Regions from separate parts of the Streptomyces sp. CA-106110 genome, predicted to be linked through region 3. Evidence: riboswitches for the same ligand, from Rfam matches in the RefSeq annotation. Region 3 holds a riboswitch; each other region holds the start of a gene.
What was found. Region 3 has a riboswitch for S-adenosylmethionine ahead of thrC (threonine synthase). Riboswitches for the same ligand answer to the same signal wherever they lie in the genome.
Positions count from the first base shown of each region.

Region 1: another riboswitch for S-adenosylmethionine. It lies ahead of ACQEXA_RS39620 (aminotransferase class V-fold PLP-dependent enzyme); the one in region 3 lies ahead of thrC (threonine synthase).
Region 2: another riboswitch for S-adenosylmethionine. It lies ahead of ACQEXA_RS45240 (amino acid ABC transporter permease); the one in region 3 lies ahead of thrC (threonine synthase).

Region 1 covers NZ_JBNJNB010000001.1:8,584,758-8,591,301, reverse strand. The annotation lists gene ACQEXA_RS39640 (NYN domain-containing protein) at 1-1,068, opposite strand, end outside; gene ACQEXA_RS39635 (hypothetical protein) at 1,103-1,342, opposite strand; gene ACQEXA_RS39630 (rhomboid family intramembrane serine protease) at 1,498-2,229, shown strand; gene ACQEXA_RS39625 (Lrp/AsnC family transcriptional regulator) at 2,226-2,507, shown strand; gene ACQEXA_RS39620 (aminotransferase class V-fold PLP-dependent enzyme) at 2,587-3,948, opposite strand; SAM riboswitch class IV at 4,142-4,258, opposite strand; gene trpD (anthranilate phosphoribosyltransferase) at 4,888-5,952, opposite strand; gene qcrB (cytochrome bc1 complex cytochrome b subunit) at 6,093-6,544, opposite strand, start outside.
Region 2 covers NZ_JBNJNB010000001.1:9,790,548-9,797,091, forward strand. The annotation lists gene ACQEXA_RS45225 (GNAT family N-acetyltransferase) at 1-304, shown strand, start outside; gene ACQEXA_RS45230 (MarR family winged helix-turn-helix transcriptional regulator) at 520-1,026, opposite strand; gene ACQEXA_RS45235 (glutathione S-transferase C-terminal domain-containing protein) at 1,455-2,336, shown strand; SAM riboswitch class IV at 2,424-2,534, shown strand; gene ACQEXA_RS45240 (amino acid ABC transporter permease) at 2,903-3,943, shown strand; gene ACQEXA_RS45245 (amino acid ABC transporter ATP-binding protein) at 3,940-4,725, shown strand; gene ACQEXA_RS45250 (ABC transporter substrate-binding protein) at 4,799-5,824, shown strand; gene ACQEXA_RS45255 (putative leader peptide) at 5,893-6,087, shown strand; gene ACQEXA_RS45260 (LLM class flavin-dependent oxidoreductase) at 6,199-6,544, shown strand, end outside.
Region 3 covers NZ_JBNJNB010000001.1:6,698,370-6,704,913, forward strand. The annotation lists gene ACQEXA_RS30925 (glucosyl-3-phosphoglycerate synthase) at 58-1,002, opposite strand; SAM riboswitch class I at 1,222-1,378, shown strand; gene thrC (threonine synthase) at 1,397-2,677, shown strand; gene ACQEXA_RS30935 (MoaD/ThiS family protein) at 2,720-2,995, shown strand; gene ACQEXA_RS30940 (cold-shock protein) at 3,445-3,648, shown strand; gene groL (chaperonin GroEL) at 4,028-5,650, shown strand; gene ACQEXA_RS30950 (NADH:flavin oxidoreductase) at 5,807-6,544, shown strand, end outside.

The DNA.
Region 1 (6,544 bases), 1.9 Mb from region 3:
GAGCTGCCCGAGGAGTCTCAGCCGCTGCTTCTCCAGCGGCATCTGCGGATATCCGGTCTTGGTGACGTTGTAGCCGTCGACGACCAGGTGCGCCTGCGGCAGTGCCAGCAACTGGTCGAGGATCGCGGGATCGTTTTCGGAGAGCGCACGGGCCGCGATGTCCTTCGGGGTCATCCGTCCCGGCTCCACCGCGTCCACGGTCTCGGCCGGCCGTACGGAGACCGGCGGCAGCGCCAGCTCCCGCCGCAGCCCCTGCGCGGCCTCGAGCACGGTGTCCAGAAGCAGCCGGACGCGCATGTCCTCGACGCTGCGCCCCTCGCGCGCCGCTCTGCGCGTGGCCTCGAGGTTGGCCTCCACCTCCCCGAGGCGCGCCTTGAGCCGGCGGGTCTCGCTCTCGGCGGAGGACACCGCCGTCTGCCCCTCGTTACGCACGGCCTCGATCTCGCTGCGGGCCTTGCGCAGGGCGGCCTCGCCGCGTTTGACGTCACTGAGGGCGGCACGCAGCTTGCGGTGTAGCGATTCGGCTTCCTTGCGCACCGACTCCAGTTCCGTACGCAGCCGTTCGGTCTCGGCCCGGGTCTGGCCGCGGGCGGCCGCCACCTCCTCGCGCAGCCGCTCCAGCTCGGCCCGGCTCTCCTCGTCGGCACGCTCGGCGTTCGCGCGCTGGGCCTCCTCGCCCGCGGCGGTCACCAGCTTCACCCAGCCCACCGGACGCAGTACATAGGCCGCGGCGGCCACGTCGAGCGGGTCCGCGGCCGCGGGCGGTGAGCCGGAGTCGAGGGCGTCGGCGAGTTCCGGCTGAGCCTCTCGGAGCTTCTCCCCGATCCGCTGCCGGAACAGCGCATCGGTCTCCAGGGACGCCGCCATCGCGTTGCCGGCGAACTTCGCACGGCGATTCGGAGCGAACCGGGCATACTGCCGCAGCTGCGCGGGCAGTTCGCCGAGGGTCAGCCCGCCGAAACCGTCGGAGACGATCTGCACGACCCGGCGACGCACACCGTCGGGCAGCGGACGGTCGAGCACCTCAGCGGTGCCGTCGACCGGCTCCCCGCCCGAAGTCTCCACCATCCGTCACCCCAATGCCTGTGCGAGGCCGCCTCCCTCAGGAGCCGGCGCCCGGCCTGTCCACGAGTTCCACCTGATCCACGGCGTTGCACCAGCGGCACCGCACCGACTCGATGGTCTCACTGACCACCTCGCGCTCTTCGACCTTCGGCTCTCCGGCCAGATCGAGGTGTACGTACTCGACCACCTTCGACGAGCGGGTGACGTCGAAACGCGTGAGGTTGCCGCAGAGCGTGCAGCGCCACCGGGTCGTTTCGGTCGGGAGGGGAACCGTCATCGTGGCTTCTCTTCCTTCTTCCAGTCTCCGTGATGCGCCAGTTTCCCTGGAGCGTGTGGCTCGTAACCCTACGGCCTGGCGAGTACCCGCCGCCTGCCCGTCTCAGCGGCGAGGCATTCTGTGCCCATCAGTGTGGTTACGCCATGCTCTGTCCCATGTTCAGCACCTGGAGCAGGACGGCCGCCGGAGCCCTGCGGGGACAGTCGGCGCCGGTGACGTACGGCCTGATCGCCCTGTGCTGTCTGATCTTCGTGATGGGACCGGCCGCGGGCCTGAATCCGGCGTACGGCACCGGGGACGCGTTGCTGGCCGCCGAGCGCGCCTACTTCGCCCGCTGGGGCGTGGTGCCCGTGGAGCTCTTCAGCGGGACACCGCGGGCCGCGATCACCCCCGTGACGGCACTGTTCGTTCACGGCACCTGGGTGCATCTGCTGGGCAACATGCTCTTCCTCTATGTCTTCGGGGCGATGACCGAGGAGCGGATGGGCCATCTGGAGTTCGCCCTGTTCTACCTGGGCTGCGGCTACCTGGCGCTACTCGGGTACGCCGCGGCCAACGATGACTCGGCCCAGGCGCTGGTCGGGGCCTCCGGGGCGATCTCCGCGGTCCTCGGCGCGTTCCTGTTCCTGTTCCCCAAGGCCAGGGTGACCAGTCTCTTCCCCTTCCTGCTCTTCCTGCCGCTGCGCTTCCCGGCGTGGGTGGTGCTGCCCTTCTGGGCCGCTCTGCAGTGGATGGCCGCGGGCCGCGCCAGCCAGGGCCCGGGGGTGGCCTACCTCGCCCACCTGGTCGGCTTCACCCTCGGCTTCGTCTACGCATGGGTGCGCTACGGCCGTACGAGTAGGGTGAAACCCCCAGCCCAGGCCCCCGAGGGAGAACACCAGCCGTGATCACCGCGATCGTCCTCATCAAGACCAGCGTGGACCGGATCCCCGAGATCGCCGAGTCGATCGCCGCGCTGGACTCCGTCAGCGAGGTCTTCTCCGTCACGGGCACCTACGACCTCATCGCCATGGTCCGGGTCAAGGCCCACGACGACCTGGCGGACGTCATCCCCGGGCGGATCAGCAAGATCCCGGGCGTCCTGGGCACCGACACGCACGTCGCCTTCCGCACCTACTCCCAGCACGACCTGGAGGCGGCGTTCGCGATCGGGCTCGACAACTAGCGGCGCCGGCCGCCGAGGCCGCTCCCCCGTCCGCCGCGGGGCGGACGGGAGGGAGCCCACCCGGCCGTGTCCCGGTGGCTCAGACCGCCGGCACGCAACGGCCGTCCTCCGCGCGGTAGTTCCACTTCGCACCGTCGCGGACCAGTTCCTTGACCGCACCGAGGAAGCGCTCCACGTGCTCGTCGGGCGTGCCCGCGCCGAAGCTGACGCGGATCGCGTTCAGCGACTTCTCACCGGGCGCCGCCTCGGGGGCGCCGCACTCCCCCTGGGTCTGCGGGTCGGCACCCAGAAGCGTGCGCACCAGCGGGTGGGCGCAGAAGAGGCCGTCGCGGACGCCGATGCCGTACTCCGCGGAGAGCGCGGCGGCGAAGTGGGAGCTGTTCCAGCCCTCGACGACGAAGGAGATGACCCCGACGCGGGGCGAGTCGTCGCCGAAGAGGGAGAGCACCTTGACCTCCGGGACCCCGGCCAGCCCTTCCCGGACCTTCCCGATCAGGTACTGCTCACGGGCGACGAGGGCGTCGAAACCGGCCTCGGTGAGGGCCTTGCAGGCCGAGGCGATGGAGTAGGCGCCGATGACATTGGGCGAGCCCGCCTCGTGCCGTGCGGCGCTCTCATGCCACTCCACGTCCACTCCCCCGTCGGTGCGCCGGGTGACCTTGCGGCTGGCGCCTCCGCCCGCGAGGTAGGGCTCGGCCGCGCGCAGCCAGTCGGCGCGGCCGGCCAGGACTCCGGAACCGAACGGCGCGTACAGCTTGTGCCCGGAGAACGCGATCCAGTCGACGTCCAGGTCCTTGACCGACACCGGGTGGTGCGGGGCCAGCTGGGCGGCGTCCAGCACGATACGGGCGCCGTGCGCATGGGCGGCCGCCGCGAGCTCGCGCACCGGCCACAGCTCGCCGGTGACGTTCGAGGCGCCGGTGACACAGACCAGGGCCGGGCCGTGGGGATCGCGGTCCGCGAGGGCGCGCTCCAGGGTCGCGACGGCCTGCTGCGGAGTGCGCGGGGCGTCCAGGCAGGTGACACGCGCACCCCGCCAGGGCAGCAGGGAGGCGTGGTGTTCCGTCTCGAAGACGAAGACCTGGCAGTCGGCCGGAAGGGTGGCGGCGAGGAGGTTGAGCGAGTCGGTGGTGGACCGGGTGAAGATCACCTCGTCCTCTTCGCGGCAGTCGAGGAACGCGGCGACGGTCCGGCGGGCGTTCTCGAACAGGTCGGTGGACAGCTGCGAGAGGTACCCGGCACCGCGGTGGACGCTGCCGTAGTACGGGGCGTAGGCCGCCACGTCGTCCCAGACACGCTGGAGTGCCGGGGCGCTGGCCGCGTAGTCGAGCGCGGCGTAGGTGACCTCTCCGCCCGTGACGAGCGGGACAGTGACATCCCGGCCCAGAACGGGCAGCGGGGCACAAACGGACGGGTCGGCGGCAAGGGTGGAGACGGACATGGGTGCACTCCCGTGTAAGCAGGTGGGATCGCCGTGCCGGACGGCGCGCACGACGGCGCACGGCTGCGTCAGCGGCACGGGAAAAGGTGAAAAGGGGTGAAAGGGGATGCGGAGGCGGGGCTCTGCGGCCCTATCGCATTCGCTTGCTCACGGAAGGCTCCCTCGAACGACCAGGACCCCTGGTGACGCGAGGGGTCCGCGCTTGCCGCAGACCTCGCTGCCCACGGCCTGGTCCTCACCCGGGGCACCCCGCCACGGACGGAGGGTTGCCGGACAGCCGGCCGGGGCCGAATGGCTGTCGCTCATGACCTGCACAGGACGCTACGGGACGTGATCGCCCAGCCGCAACTTCTGTCCGGATGCCGGGATGCACACAGGGTTGCGAAGGGCCGGTAGGGAGAGGGGGCCGCGCGCACGGCTGTGGAGGCCGGGGACGCGCGCACGGCTGCGGAAGCCGGACCGCAGACCGCGACCCACGCACCGCCACGAAGGCCGGACCGCAGACCGCGACCTACACACGGCCACGAAGACCGCACCGGAGACGGGGACGCGAACACGGCCAGGAAGGTCGGACCGCAGACCGCGATCCACACACGCCTACGACGGCCGGACGGCAGACCACGACCTACGCACGGCCACGACAGTCGGACCGCCGACAGCGACCCGCACACCACCACCAAGGCCGCACCGGAGACGGGGACGCGCGCGGTTACAAAGGCCGATTCGCAGACCGCGACCCGCACGCCGCCACGAAGGCCCATCCACAGCCGGGGATGCGCGCACGGCCGCGAAGGCGCCGGAGTGCCGGATGGCCGGCCCGCCGAGCCGGAGATGCCTGGTGGGCCCCACCGGCCCTGAGCCGGTGGGGCACCCCTGTCAGACACACCCGGAACAGCTTGGAGCGGAGCCGAGGAGCCCGCGCCCCGGGCCCCGCGGGCATCAGGCGTGGGTCGCCGCCACCCAGTGGTCCAGCGTCCGCTTGGCGGCCCCTGAGTCGATGGACTCCACGGCCTTCTCCATCCCGGCCCGGATCTGCTCCGCCAGCGACCCGGAACCCGGCTCCAGCGCCACCAGCGCCGCCGCCGAGTTCAGCAGTACAGCGTCCCGTACCGGGCCCGTCTCACCGGTCAGCACCCGTCGCGCCACATCGGCGTTGTAAGAGGCGTCGGCACCGCGCAGCGCCTCCACCGGGACCAGGTCGATCCCCACGTCCCGGGGGTCGAAGGCCTCCTCGGTGACCTTGCCGTCGCGGACGATCCAGACCCGGGAGGTCGATGTGGTCGTCAGCTCGTCCAGGCCGTCGTCGCCGCGGAACACCAGCGAGGAGTTGCCGCGCTCGGCGAGGACCCCCGCCACGATCGGCGCCATCCGCGGGTCCGCGACTCCCACGGCCTGGGCCTTCACCCGCGCCGGGTTGGTCAGCGGGCCCAGGATGTTGAACGTCGTACGGATTCCCAGTTGCCCGCGCGCCGCCGCCACGTGCCGCAGCGCCGGGTGGAACTTCACCGCGAAGCAGAAGGTGATCCCGGCCTCCTCGGCCACCTCGGCCACCCGGTGCACCGGCAGCTCCAGATTGACCCCGAGCTTCTCCAGCACGTCCGAGGCCCCGGACGCGGAGGACGCGGCCCGGTTGCCGTGCTTGACGACCTTGGCTCCGGTGCCGGCCACCACGATCGACGACATCGTGGAGATGTTCACCGTCTTCGCGCCGTCACCGCCCGTACCGACGATGTCGACCGTCGGCCCCGGCACCTCGATCACGTTCGCGTGCTCGTACATCGCACGGACAAGGCCGGTGATCTCCTCCACCGTCTCGCCCTTGGCCCGCAGTGCCACCGCGAACCCGGCGATCTGCGCGTCCGACGCCTCGCCGCGCATGATGCGGTCCATCGCCCAGGCCGTGTCGTCCGCGCTCTGGTCACGGCCGTCCAGCAGCCCGTTCAGCACCTGGGGCCAGGAACGGCCCGCCGCGGTGTCGCCTCCAGCGGGGGTCACAGCGCTCATAAGCCGCTCCTGGGTCGTTGTCCCGGACTACGGGACGCATATCTCGAACAGGTCCACCCTATCCAGCCCGGCAGACGGCGAAGGGCCCCGTCCGAACACCGGAAGGGCCCTTCGACTGTGGCGTGTGGCGTGCGCAGCGATCAGTGGTGGCCGTGGCCGCTCGTGATCTCCTTGTACTCCTCGACCGTGGGCTTGGGGATCTGGTTGGTGTCCCCGTAGTAGCCGTAGCTCAGCTTGGAGCGCAGCTTGTCCGTGGCCTTGATCTTCCGCTCGACGCCGTTCTCGTCGACCGTCGGGCCGATCTCGGCCGGCTTGTACTGCTCGTGCGCCGTGAGCGTGTGCAGCTGCTCCTGGCTGAGCGGCTCGTGGACCTCGATGAACTCACCGTGCGGCAGCCGCTTGATGATGCCCGACTCGCGGCCGTGCAGCACCTTGTCGCGGTCGCGGCGCTGGAGGCCGAGGCAGACCCGCTTGGTGACCACGAACACGAGGACCGGCACCACGAAGAAGGCGATGCGGACGAACCAGGTGATCGCGTTGATCGACAGGTGGAAGTGCGTGGCCCAGATGTCGTTGCCACCACCCATCAGCA
Region 2 (6,544 bases), 3.1 Mb from region 3:
GGTAGACGTCAAGCAGCGTTACGAGATCCTGGTCGACGGCCGGCGCGCCGGTCTGACCGCCTACCGCGACCGCGGCGACCAGCGCGTCTTCTACCACACGGTGGTCGACGACGCCTTCGCCGGACAGGGTCTGGCCTCGCAGCTGGTCCAGCAGGCGCTGACCGACGTACGGGAGTCCGGGAAGCGGATCGTGCCGGTCTGCCCCTACGTCGCCAAGTTCCTCAAGAAGCACGAGGAGTTCGCCGACATCACTGACCCCGTCACCCCCGACATCCTGGAGTGGCTGGACGGGGAACTGGGCTGAGGCCCGGGCAGTTACGGCGGCCTCCCGCCGCCACAGGAGGGCGGTCCGGCCCGGCCGGGCCGTCCGGAGTCCGCGGTGCCAGGGCCTTGCGGACTCCGCCGCGCGTGGGGGAGCCCCTACCGGCGGCCGTCACGGGTGGGCAACCTGCGGGCAACCCGTACCGCCGGTTGTCAGAGGTGGAGGGCGACGCGGCGTGACGCGCCCTTGTGCGGCCGTCAGACGGCCGTGTCGGACCCGGCGGCGGAGGCCTCGGGCAGCAGGCCGCGCAGCGACTCGCACTGCCGGTCGTCGATCATCCCGTGCACGGCCTCGGTGACGGTCTCGGCCAGCGCCGGAGAGACCTCCCGCAGCAGCCGCCGACCCTTGTCCGTGAGGGCGACCTCGATGCCCCGCTTGTCGCCGCACACCGAACGCCGGGTCACCAGGTCCGCGTGCTGCAGACAGGCGATCTGGTAGGTCAGACGGGTCTTGGGGCGGCCCAACGACTTGGCGATCCGCGACATGCGCAGAGCGGCGCCGGGCTGGTCGGCGAGCAGGCACAGCACCAGGAACTCGTCATGCGAGACCCCGAGCGACTCCTTGACCTGGGAACGCAGCCGCTGCTCGATCGCCCCGGCAGCGGCCAGCAACTGCATCCAGGCGCGCAGTTCGGCCGGCAGCAGCGTGTCCTCGGCCGACCCTTCGCATGCGGGCAGGTCGGCGGGGGCGGGGGAGTCGGCCATGGTCCCCGAGTCTACCGGCCGTCCAGATATGGACACGGGCCCGACAGATGGGGAAATGGGCCGGACCGACCGGGGACGAACCACCGCGATCCGATGCGACGGGCCCCCTCGCTCTCACACTGCGGACGGCCCCCTTGACGCAGACCGGAGCCCGCTCGACACTCCAGTGGGGATTTCCTAGTCGATAGGTAGGGAAACATGGGACGCCTGGAGCCGGTCATCGGCCGTGTGCACCGCACACGTCGGCAGTCCCTTCTTCTGACCTCCCGCCGTCACATCGATCTGCTGCGGGTCTGCAGCGCGGCCGGCGCCTCGAGCTGAACCGGCCGTGCCGGAACCCCGCGCCCCGCCGTGCGGGCCGGGGAGCGTCACCTGCCCGCCGGGCCGCCATCCTCCGCATCTTCGCGTACCAGTACCCGGGGAGAGACATGTCCGCCCATGCCCTGACCGCACTCCCGCCGTCGTCCGTCCCGGCCTTCCGGGGCCGCATCGGCCGCGACGCACGCAGCGGTCACTACGCGGTACCCCGCCGCTACCGCCTCCATCTGTCGCTTTCCTGTCCGCACTGTCTGCGGACAGCCGTCACCCACAGCCTCCTCGGTCTCGACGAGGTCTGCCCCGTGACCCTCCTGCCCGCGGTGCCCGACGGCCCCGGCGGCGAGCATTCCGCGCTGCGCCCGCTGTACGAGGCGAGCGCCCACCACTACTCCGGGGCGGCCGTCGCGCCCGTGCTCAGCGACGAGTGGTCGGGCCGGATCGTCAGCACGCACGCCCCGGACATCATGCGCGACCTGGCCCGGCACTTCGGCGCCGGCCGCGATGCGCTGTACCCGCAGGGCGCCGACGCGGAGCTCGAGGGTGTGCGCCGCCTGTGCGAGCAGGGCCTCGAGGCGGCCGCACAGCGCGCCGGTCGCGCCGACGCCGGTGCGGAGGAGCGGGCCGCCGCGCTCACCTCGCTGCTGTGCACCCTGCGGGCGCTGGAGGGCCGGCTGGAACGTCAGGAATACGTGCTGGGCGATCAACTCACCGCCGCCGACGTTGAGTTGTGGGTGAGCCTGGTGCAACTGGACACCGTGCACCGCTGGCACCTGGACGCAGGTGCGGTGCACCGCATCGCCGGCCACCCGCATCTGTGGGCCTATGCCCGCCGGCTGGCCGCCCGTCCGGCCTTCGGCCCGCACCTCGACCTCGACGGCATCGCCCGCCGGCACCACGCGCGCTGTCGTGGTCTCGAGGCCGCGGGGGCGGCGGTGCAGATCCTCGACTGGGCCGCGTACGTGCCCGACAGCGCACCGGTACGGGCCAGTTGACGGTGTGTCCGTCCGTAGGCCGATGTATCACCTGATGGACGCACATTGACATCGGTTCCGGGGCCTGACTTACTTACGGCTCAGAACGGTCATGAGCGTCAGCGACAAGCCCTGGCTTGCTGACCGGCAACCCTCGCGCCGCGGTGGGGTGCCCCAGGTGACGACCGGACCGGGATGACGTTTCGGTAAGCGCGAGGCCCAAGGGGCCAGGACAGCGACAGGTGGCGGACATGTACGCAGCTTCCAGGACGGCCGCACGCCGTCCTCAGTGCTGCGTACAGCCGCACGCACAGTTGCTCGTCGCCAACCGGGCCGTCGACCTTCTGCGCGTCAGCAGCGCACTGTGTACCGCACCGGGCCGCGCCCGCTGTCGGGGCTGACGACTTCCACCAGCCCCGCCTCCGTGACGAACACCGCTTGAGCGGTGTGCCGTTGTCCGCCCACCCCCCGGTTCCGTGCGACCCCGTGCGCTGCCCCGCTCCGCAGAGCGATCCCCGCCCTGCCGGCCTGTCGTGGCCACGCACCGCCGCCGCGGTCCCCGGGTGTCCGACTTGCCGGAGCCCTCCATGACTGAACCCCCAGGCACAGCCGTGTCCGTCGACGCCCTGCCGATGGCCGAAGCCACCGCCGACGCCACGCCCACCGCTCCAGCCCACCCGGTCCGCGACCCCTCGCCGGACGCTTCCGGCCGACCGCTCACCGCCCAGCAGGTACAGCCCCTGCGCCGCCCCGGCCGCTGGATCGCCACGGCCGTGGTGCTGGTCGTGGTGGCCCAGTTCGTCCACGGCCTGGTCTCGAACCCCTTCTACCAGTGGGACCGGTTCGCCTACTGGTTCCTGCGCCCCACCATCGTCGACGGACTGCTGATCACTCTCGAAGTCGCCGCGCTCAGCGCCGTGGCCGGCCTGCTCGGCGGGATCGTCCTGGCGCTCGCGCGGCTCTCCCGGAGCCCCGTGCTGCGCGCCGTCAGCTGGACCTACGTATGGGCGTTGCGGTCCGTACCCCTGATCGTCGTGCTGATCTTCCTGTACAACTTCAGCGCGCTGTACCGGACGCTGAGCATCGGGGTGCCCTTCGGCCCTGCCTTCCTCACCTTCGACGAGTCCAGGCTGGCCACCGACATGGCCGTCGCCGTGGTCGGCCTGAGCCTCAACGAGGCCGCGTACGCGGCGGAGGTCGTCCGGGGCGGCATCCTCTCCGTCGACCAGGGCCAGCACGAAGCCGCCGCCGCCCTCGGCCTGCCCAGGGGCCACCAGTTCAGGAAAATCGTCTTCCCGCAGGCCCTCAGGTCCATCACCCCGAACTACGTCAACCAGCTGATCGGGCTGATCAAGAGCACCTCGCTGGTGTTCTACGTCTCGCTGCTCGATCTGTTCGGCTCGGCGCAGACCATGGGCAGTACCTACCCCGGCGACATCGTGCCGCTGCTGCTGGTCGTCACCGTCTGGTACCTGATCCTCACGAGCATCGTGTCCGTCGTCCAGTTCTACGTCGAGCGGCACTACGCCCGGGGCGCCACCCGCACCCTGCCGCCGACCCCGTTGCAGAGGCTCCGCACCGGTCTGCGTGAGCTGCGGGAACGTGCGCGCAGAGAGGCCGCCGTATGACCACCCAGACGCTCGAGACGCACTCCGCCGCGGTCGAGGTGCACGATGTGCACAAGTGGTACGGCGCCCACCGGGTGCTGGACGGCATCGAGTTGACGGTACGTCCGGGCGAGGTGACCGTGGTCCTCGGACCCTCCGGCTCGGGCAAGTCCACCCTGCTGCGGGTGATCAACCACCTGGAGAAGCCCGAAAGCGGCTATGTCAGCGTGGGCGGCGAGCCCATCGGCGTCCGCCGGCACGGGGACCGCCTCAAGGAGCTGAGCGAGCGGGTCATCCTGGCCCAGCGCAGCCGCATCGGCTTCGTCTTCCAGAACTTCAACCTCTTTCCGCACCTGACCGTGTTGGACAACGTGGCCCTGGCCCCGAGTGCGACCGGCAGGCTGACCAGGCTTGAAGCCGAGGAATTCGCCTGCGAACTGCTCGCCCGGGTCGGACTCGCCGACCGGACGGGGGCCTATCCGCGGCAGTTGTCCGGCGGCCAGCAGCAGAGGGTGGCCATCGCCCGCGCGCTCGCCCTGCGCCCCGGTGTGATCCTCTTCGACGAGCCCACCTCCGCCCTCGACCCCGAACTCGTCGGCGAAGTGCTGGCCGTCATCAAGGACCTCGCCGGCGGCGGCACCACCCTCCTCATCGTCACGCACGAGATCGCCTTCGCACGGGAGATCGCCGACCGGGTGGTCTTCATGGACGGCGGCCGCATCGTCGAGCAGGGGCCGCCCGCCGAGGTCCTCGGCAATCCACGGCACGAGCGGACCCGGGACTTCCTGAGCAAGGTGCTCTGAAGTCCGCGGCCTTGCCGTTCCCCAAGTCTCCCCCCACGCCCTCATGTTCACCGCCCACCGGACAAGGACAGCCATGCCTGCGCTCAGTCTCCGCCGCCGAATCCTTCGCGGTCTCACCGCGGGAACCGCCGTAGTCACCCTCGCCGCCGGGCTCGCCGCGTGCGGGGGCGACAGCGACGCCGCCACCACCACGGACAGCGCCTCCTCCGGCACGGTCACCGTGGGCCGGCTCTCCAACGGCGCCGCGCAACAGACCACCCTCAAGGTGCCCGAGGTCACGTCCATCAGCGCCGAGCTGCCCGCGGCCGTCCGCAAGAGCGGCAAGCTGGAGATCGGCGTCGGCGCCCTGCCCTCCGGCTTCCCGCCGCTGGCCTATGTGGGCAGCGACCAGAAGAGCCTCACCGGCGCCGAACCCGACCTCGGCCGCCTGGTGGCCGCGGTGCTCGGGCTCACGCCCGAGGTGAGGAACTCGACCTGGGAGAACCTCTTCGTCGGCATCGACAGCGGCAAGGTCGACGTCGCCTTCTCGAATGTCACCGACACCGAGGAACGCAAGAAGAAGTACGAGTTCGCCTCCTACCGCCAGGACAACCTCGGCTGGGAGGTGCCCAAGAAGAGCACCTGGAACTTCGGCGGCGACTACGAGAACCTCGCGGGCAGGACCGTCTCCGTCGGCTCCGGCACCAACCAGGAGAAGATCCTGCTGGAGTGGAAGGCCAAGCTGGCCAAGGAGGGCAAGAAGCTCACCGTCAAGTACTTCCAGGACCAAAACAGCACCTACCTGGCGCTGGCCGGCGGGAAGATCGACGCGTACTTCGGTCCCAACCCCGGTATCGCCTACCACATCACTCAGGTCGCGAACACGCCGCAGGCGACCCGGAGCGCGGGCACGTTCTCCGGCGCCGGCGAGACGCTCCAGGGCCTGATCGCGGCGACCGCGAAGAAGGACAGCGGGCTGGCCAAGCCGCTCGCCGACGCCATCAACCACCTGATCGAGAACGGCCAGTACGCCAAGTGGCTGGCCGCCTGGAACCTCTCGAACGAGGCCGTCACCAAGTCCGAGATCAACCCGCCCGGCCTGCCGGTCGACAACTCCTGATCCCCGCGGCACCGCGACCGGCCGCAGCTCGCACCCGTGTGGGCATCCGGCACCGCCATCGGGGCCGGATGCCCGGCCGGTGGCCGCACACCAGGAACAGAGACCGCGACCAGGGCGTTATCACGGGGAGATGTGCCCGGCGCGCCCGCCGCGCCCGACGTACGGAGGTGACGGACGTGACACATGCACCGCGCACCGTCCGCCTGCACTCCCGGCCCCACATCGATCTGCTGCGCGTGGCCGGCGCGCTCTGTCGCTCCTGACCCCTCCCCGGCCCGGGCCGGGGCTCTCATCCCGCTTCGCTCGCCCGCCGCCGTACCCGGCTTGCGCAAGGGGTCGGCGATCCCGTACGGAATTCAGGAAGGCACCCACTCGTGTCCTCAACTGCTCCTTCCCCTCTGCACCTTGCCGTCGCCCTGGAGGGCACCGGCTGGCACCCGGCCTCCTGGCGGGAACCGGTTGCCCGGCCCGGCGGCCTGTTCACCGCCGGCTACTGGGCGGACCTCGTCGCCGAGGCCGAGCGCGGCCTGATCGACTTCGTGACCTTCGAGGACGGCCTCGGCCCGCAGTCCTCGCACTTCCTGGACCCGGACGAACGCACCGACCAGGTCCGCGGACGCCTCGACGCCCTGCTGACCGCGACACGGGTCGCTCCTCTGACACGGCACATAGGCCTGGTGCCGACCGTGGTCGCCACGCATACGGAGCCGTTCCACACCT
Region 3 (6,544 bases):
GCTCAAACGTTCCATTCAGCCGTATGCGGAGCCGTATACAACGGGTTCCGCAGCCATTCAGGCCGCCTTTCGTTCCATGTACTCGGCGATCTGTTCCATCGGCGGCCGCTCCTCCGTGTCCACCGAGTACGTCCGTGGCTCGAACCCACCCGCCACCCGTTCGAACTGGGTGAGGGACGGGCGGATCAGATGACCGCGGGCCAGCCGGAGCTGTGCGGTGCGGTAGATCGCGGCGGCCATGCGGCCGAGCGCCTGACCGTCCTGGTGGCGGTGCTTGCGCACCCCCACGTCGACCTGGGCGAGGGCGTCCAGGCCCACCAGGTGCAGGGCGTCGACCAGCATGCCGAGCTCCACCCCGTACCCGACCGGGAACGGCAGCCGTTCCAGCAGGGAACGGCGGGCCGCGTACTCGCCGCCGAGCGGCTGCACGAATCCGGCCAGCTGGGGCCAGTGCATGTTGAGCAGCGGGCGGGCCATCATCTCCGTGACACGTCCGCCCTGGCCGGCCGTGGCGCCGAGCGGCCGGTCGTACATCGCCTTCACCAGGTCCACGCCGGGGTCGGTGAGCAGCGGGCCCACGATTCCGGAGACGAACTCCGAGGAGAACTCCCTCAGGTCCGCGTCGATGAAGCAGACGATGTCGCCACGGGTGACGAGCAGGGACCGCCACAGCACCTCGCCCTTGCCGGGCACGGCCGGGATCCGCGGCAGGATCGCGTCGCGGTGCACCACCTTCGCGCAGGCCGCCGCGGCGACCTCGGAGGTGCGGTCGGTGGAGCCCGAGTCGACGACGACGATCTCGTCGACGAGCGGGACCTTCTGCATGAGGTCGTGGCGGATGGCGGCGACGATGTCGCCGACCGTCTCCTCCTCGTTGAGCGCGGGCAGCACCACACTGACCGTTGAGCCGGACGAGCGTTTCGCGGCCAGGATCTGGTGGAGCGGGCGATCGGCGACGGACCAGGAGCGGGTGCTCAGCCAGCGCTCTACTTCTTCCAGCACAGTCTGCGGCTCCTCACGTTCGTACGGCGGTGGTCGGCAGAAGAGATCGGAAGTGATCCCCGAGTGGGACTCGCATGGGGTGCGGGTGGTGATCCGTCCATCTCGCGGTTCGGACGACTCTCTCAACTGTCCTGGCCTTCGGTTACAGTCTTGAACAACGCCGGTGACCATCGCATGTCGGGGGTCGCCGTCGCTCACCACGGTGAAACAACCGCATACCGCTCATCCAGAGGGGCAGAGGGACACGGCCCGATGAAGCCCCGGCAACCCTCCAGTCGGTTCTCGTAGATCGCTCCTGATCGTCTTCGCGAGGCTCCCGACTAGGGAAGGTGCCAAATCCGTCTCACGGCGAGATGCGTCGTGAGGAAGATGAGGAGAAAGGGCCTCGCCTGACATGGCTGTGCAGACAGTTGCAAGCACCACCGACTCCGTGAATCTCGGTCCCGCCGCGGCTCTCTCGTGTCGTGAGTGCGGCCACCGGGTGCCCCTCGGCCCGGTCTTCGCCTGCGAGGAGTGTTTCGGCCCGCTGGAGATCGCGTACGACTTCTCGGGCTACGACACCGAGGAACTGCGTAAGCGCATCGAGGCCGGCCCCGCCAACATCTGGCGTTACGCGCCGCTGCTGCCGGTCCCGGCGGACGTCGCCGGCAAGCCGAACCTCAACCCGGGCTGGACCAAGCTCGTCAAGGCGGACAACCTGGCGCGCGAGTTGGGCGTCACCGGCGGGTTGTATGTGAAGGACGACTCCGGCAACCCCACGCACTCCTTCAAGGACCGTGTGGTCGCCCAGGCGCTGGAGGCGGCGCGCGCCTTCGGCTTCACCACGCTCTCCTGCTCCTCGACCGGCAACCTCGCGGGCGCGGTCGGCGCCGCGGCGGCCCGTGCCGGCTTCCGCTCCTGCGTCTTCATCCCGCACGACCTGGAGCAGGGCAAGATCGTCATGGCCGCGATCTACGGCGGCGACCTCGTCGGCATCGAGGGCAACTACGACGACGTGAACCGCTTCTGCTCCGAGCTGATCGGCGACCCGGCCGGCGAGGGCTGGGGCTTCGTCAACGTCAACCTCCGTCCGTACTACGCGGAGGGGTCCAAGACCCTGGCGTACGAGATCGCCGAGCAGCTCGGCTGGCGGCTGCCCGACCAGATCGTGGTCCCGATCGCCTCCGGCTCGCAGCTGACGAAGATCGACAAGGGGCTGCAGGAACTGATCAAGCTGGGGCTCGTGGAGGACACGCCCTACAAGATCTTCGGTGCGCAGGCAGAGGGCTGCTCGCCGGTGTCGGTCGCCTTCAAGGCGGGCCAGGACGTCGTACGGCCGCAGAAGCCGAAGACGATCGCCAAGTCGCTGGCCATCGGCAACCCGGCCGACGGCCCGTACGTCCTCGACATCGCGCGCCGCACGGGCGGTGCGGTGGAGGACGTGACGGATGATCAGATCGTCGATGCCATCAAGCTGCTCGCCCGTACGGAGGGCATCTTCGCCGAGACGGCCGGTGGCGTGACCGTCGGTGTCACGCGCAAGCTCATCGAGAGCGGTGTCCTCGATCCGGCGAAGACGACGGTCGTCCTCAACACCGGCGACGGTCTCAAGACGCTGGACGCGGTGGCCGGCACCGGGCTCACCGCCACGATCCGCCCGAACCTGGACTCCTTCCGCGCGGCCGGGCTCGTCTGAGCGCCCGTCCCGCCGGCCGTACCCCACCGGAGGTCACACCCCATGAGCGTCACCGTCCGCATCCCGACCATCCTGCGCCCCTACACCGGCGGCCAGGCCGAGGTTCCCGCCGAGGGCGGGAACCTGGCGGAGGTCATCGCCGACCTGGAGAAGAACCACACCGGCATCGCCGCCCGCGTCCTGGACGACCAGGGCAAGCTGCGCCGCTTCGTCAACGTGTACGTCAACGACGACGACGTCCGCTTCGAGCAGGGTCTCGAGACGGTGACGCCCGACGGCGCCGGCGTCTCCATCATCCCGGCGGTGGCGGGCGGCTGACGGTCACTCGGCCCGCCCGATCATTACCCTCGGTAACTCAGGTCACCGAGAGTTCATCGAATTGCCCTCTCCGTGAGACAAGCGGAGGGGGCAATTCTGCATGGTTGAGCACGGTACAGTTGGGGAACCCGCTCCCGGTTTCCCCGCCGGGTGCTCTGAGTTCCTGCCGTAGGCCGATAAGAAGTAGCCAAAGTAGGCAGGGCTTTTGAGCCATTCGCTCCTTTTGCAGGGCCCGACTTGCCCTGAATTCGGATGAATTCTCCGTACATTCCCGACCGGTCGTGCCCGGAATTCTCGTCCGATTGACCTGTTGCAGACGGCAGTTGGACAGATACATTCAGCCGCGGTCGACGCGTTCCGGCGCACGCCCCCAACCGTTGGGGGGTGAGGTCTGACCCGGGTCCGCGAAGTGTGGATCTGTGCAAGGGCCAGTAATAGGGGAGTTAGGCATGGCTCAGGGCACCGTCAAGTGGTTCAACGCGGAGAAGGGGTACGGCTTCATCGCGGTCGACGGTGGTGCGGATGTTTTCGTCCACTACAGCGCGATTCAGATGGACGGCTACCGCACCCTGGAAGAGGGCCAGCGGGTCGAGTTCGAGATCTCGCAGGGTCAGAAGGGGCCGCAGGCGGACATGGTCCGACTGGCCGGCTGAAGAACGCGCCGACGACTGAACTGTTCGACGTGTCGAGGGGCTCGTATCCCGGTTCGGGGTACGAGCCCCTCGGTTTGCCCGGGGCGGGGGCGCGCGGGCGCGCCCTGGTCAGCCTCCGTTCACCTGGTGATCCCCGTGCGCCCACCCGCCACCCGGCCGCCACCCCTCAACGAGCCCGCTCCGCGGGCGCACCTTGCACTCGGAGGGGGCGAGTGCTAATCATTGGCGTTAGCACTCTGAAGGTGAGAGTGACAAAAGAAGGACCGGGTCGGTGAGGCCGCGGACCGGGTGGGGCAAGGAACCTCCGGCCGGGGCCGTCCGTCGCGGGCGCGGGCGCGGTCCGAAGTAATCACCCCCAGTCCTGGAGGGACCACTTCACATGGCCAAGATCATCGCGTTCGACGAGGAGGCGCGGCGTGGCCTCGAGCGCGGCATGAACCAGCTCGCGGACGCCGTCAAGGTGACCCTCGGCCCGAAGGGCCGCAACGTCGTCCTCGAGAAGAAGTGGGGTGCCCCCACGATCACCAACGACGGTGTCTCCATCGCCAAGGAGATCGAGCTCGAGGACCCGTACGAGAAGATCGGCGCCGAGCTGGTCAAGGAAGTCGCCAAGAAGACGGACGACGTCGCCGGTGACGGTACGACCACCGCGACCGTGCTCGCCCAGGCGCTGGTCCGCGAGGGCCTGCGCAACGTGGCCGCCGGTGCCAACCCGATGGCCCTGAAGCGCGGTATCGAGAAGGCCGTCGAGGCCGTCTCCGCCGCCCTGCTCGAGCAGGCGAAGGACGTCGAGACCAAGGAGCAGATCGCCTCCACGGCCTCCATCTCCGCCGCCGACACCCAGATCGGCGAGCTGATCGCCGAGGCCATGGACAAGGTCGGCAAGGAAGGCGTCATCACCGTCGAGGAGTCGCAGACCTTCGGTCTCGAGCTGGAGCTCACCGAGGGCATGCGCTTCGACAAGGGCTACATCTCGGCGTACTTCGCCACCGACATGGAGCGTATGGAGGCCGTCCTCGACGACCCGTACATCCTGATCGCCAACCAGAAGATCTCCTCGGTCAAGGACCTGCTCCCGCTGCTGGAGAAGGTCATGCAGTCGGGCAAGCCGCTGCTGATCATCGCCGAGGACGTCGAGGGCGAGGCCCTGTCGACCCTGGTCGTCAACAAGATCCGCGGCACCTTCAAGTCCGTCGCCGTCAAGGCCCCGGGCTTCGGTGACCGCCGCAAGGCCATGCTCGGCGACATCGCCATCCTCACGGGCGGCGAGGTCATCTCCGAGGAGGTCGGCCTCAAGCTGGAGAACGCGACCCTGGACCTCCTGGGCCGCGCCCGCAAGATCGTCGTCACCAAGGACGAGACCACCATCGTCGACGGCGCCGGCTCCTCGGAGCAGGTCAACGGCCGGGTGAACCAGATCCGCGCCGAGATCGAGAACAGCGACTCGGACTACGACCGCGAGAAGCTGCAGGAGCGCCTGGCGAAGCTGGCCGGCGGCGTGGCCGTCATCAAGGCCGGTGCCGCCACCGAGGTGGAGCTCAAGGAGCGCAAGCACCGCATCGAGGACGCCGTCCGCAACGCGAAGGCCGCCGTCGAGGAGGGCATCGTCGCCGGTGGTGGCGTGGCCCTGCTGCAGGCCTCCCAGGTCTTCGAGAAGCTGGAGCTCGAGGGCGACGAGGCCACCGGTGCCGCCGCGGTCAAGCTGGCGCTCGAGGCCCCGCTGAAGCAGATCGCCGTCAACGCCGGCCTCGAGGGCGGCGTCGTGGTGGAGAAGGTGCGCAACCTGACCCCGGGCCACGGCCTGAACGCCGCGACCGGCGAGTACGTCGACCTGGTCAAGGAAGGCATCATCGACCCGGCGAAGGTGACCCGTTCCGCGCTGCAGAACGCCGCCTCCATCGCCGCGCTGTTCCTCACCACCGAGGCCGTCATCGCCGACAAGCCGGAGAAGGCCGCCGCGCCCGCCGGTGGCGGCATGCCGGGCGGTGACATGGACTTCTGATCAACCCCGGTTGATCGACCGTCCTTCAGACCGAGGGCGGCACCCCCTTCAGACAGGGGGTGCCGCCCTCGGGCGTGCCCGGGATCACACGAGGGGCCGCCCGCGTGCCGGAATGCCATACCGACCGGACGGGTTGTCTTCTACGCGCAGATATCGATGCATGTGCACATACCAGCTGGTTCCCCCAGTCCGATCCCTGCCGAGGAGCTCCCCCACGTGACTGCCCCCGCCTCCGCCTCCCGAGCGGCCCAGATCCTGTCCCGTCCCGTCACGCTGAACGGCCTGTCCGTCCCGAACCGGATCGTCATGGCGCCCATGACCCGACAGTTCTCGCCGGGCGGCGTCCCCGGCGAGAACGTGGTCTCGTACTACGAGCGCCGCGCGGCCGCTGGCGTCGGCCTGATCGTCACCGAGGGCACCTATGTGGGCCACGACTCGGCCGGTCAGAGCGACCGCGTCCCGCGGTTCCACGGCGAGGGGCAGCTGGCCGGCTGGGCCAAGGTGGCCGAAGCGGTGCACGCGGCCGGTGGGACGATCGTGCCGCAGCTGTGGCACATCGGCATGGTGCGCAGGCAGGGTCAGCCGCCGTTCGCGGACGCGCCCGCCGTCGGCCCCTCCGGACTGCGCCTTGACGGCACCGAGGGCGCCGGCGAGGCGATGACCCGGCAGGACCTGGACGATGTCATCGGCGCGTTCGCCGAGGGTGCCGCCGCCGCGGAGCGGATCGGCTTCGACGGCGTCGAGTTGCACGGCGCCCACGGCTATCTGCTCGACCAGTTCCTGTGGTCGGGCACCAACCGGCGCACCGACGGGTACGGCGGCGACCCGGTGGCCCGCACGAAGTTCGCCGCGGAGATCGTGGCCGCCGTGCGGGAGGCGGTCTCGCCGCACTTC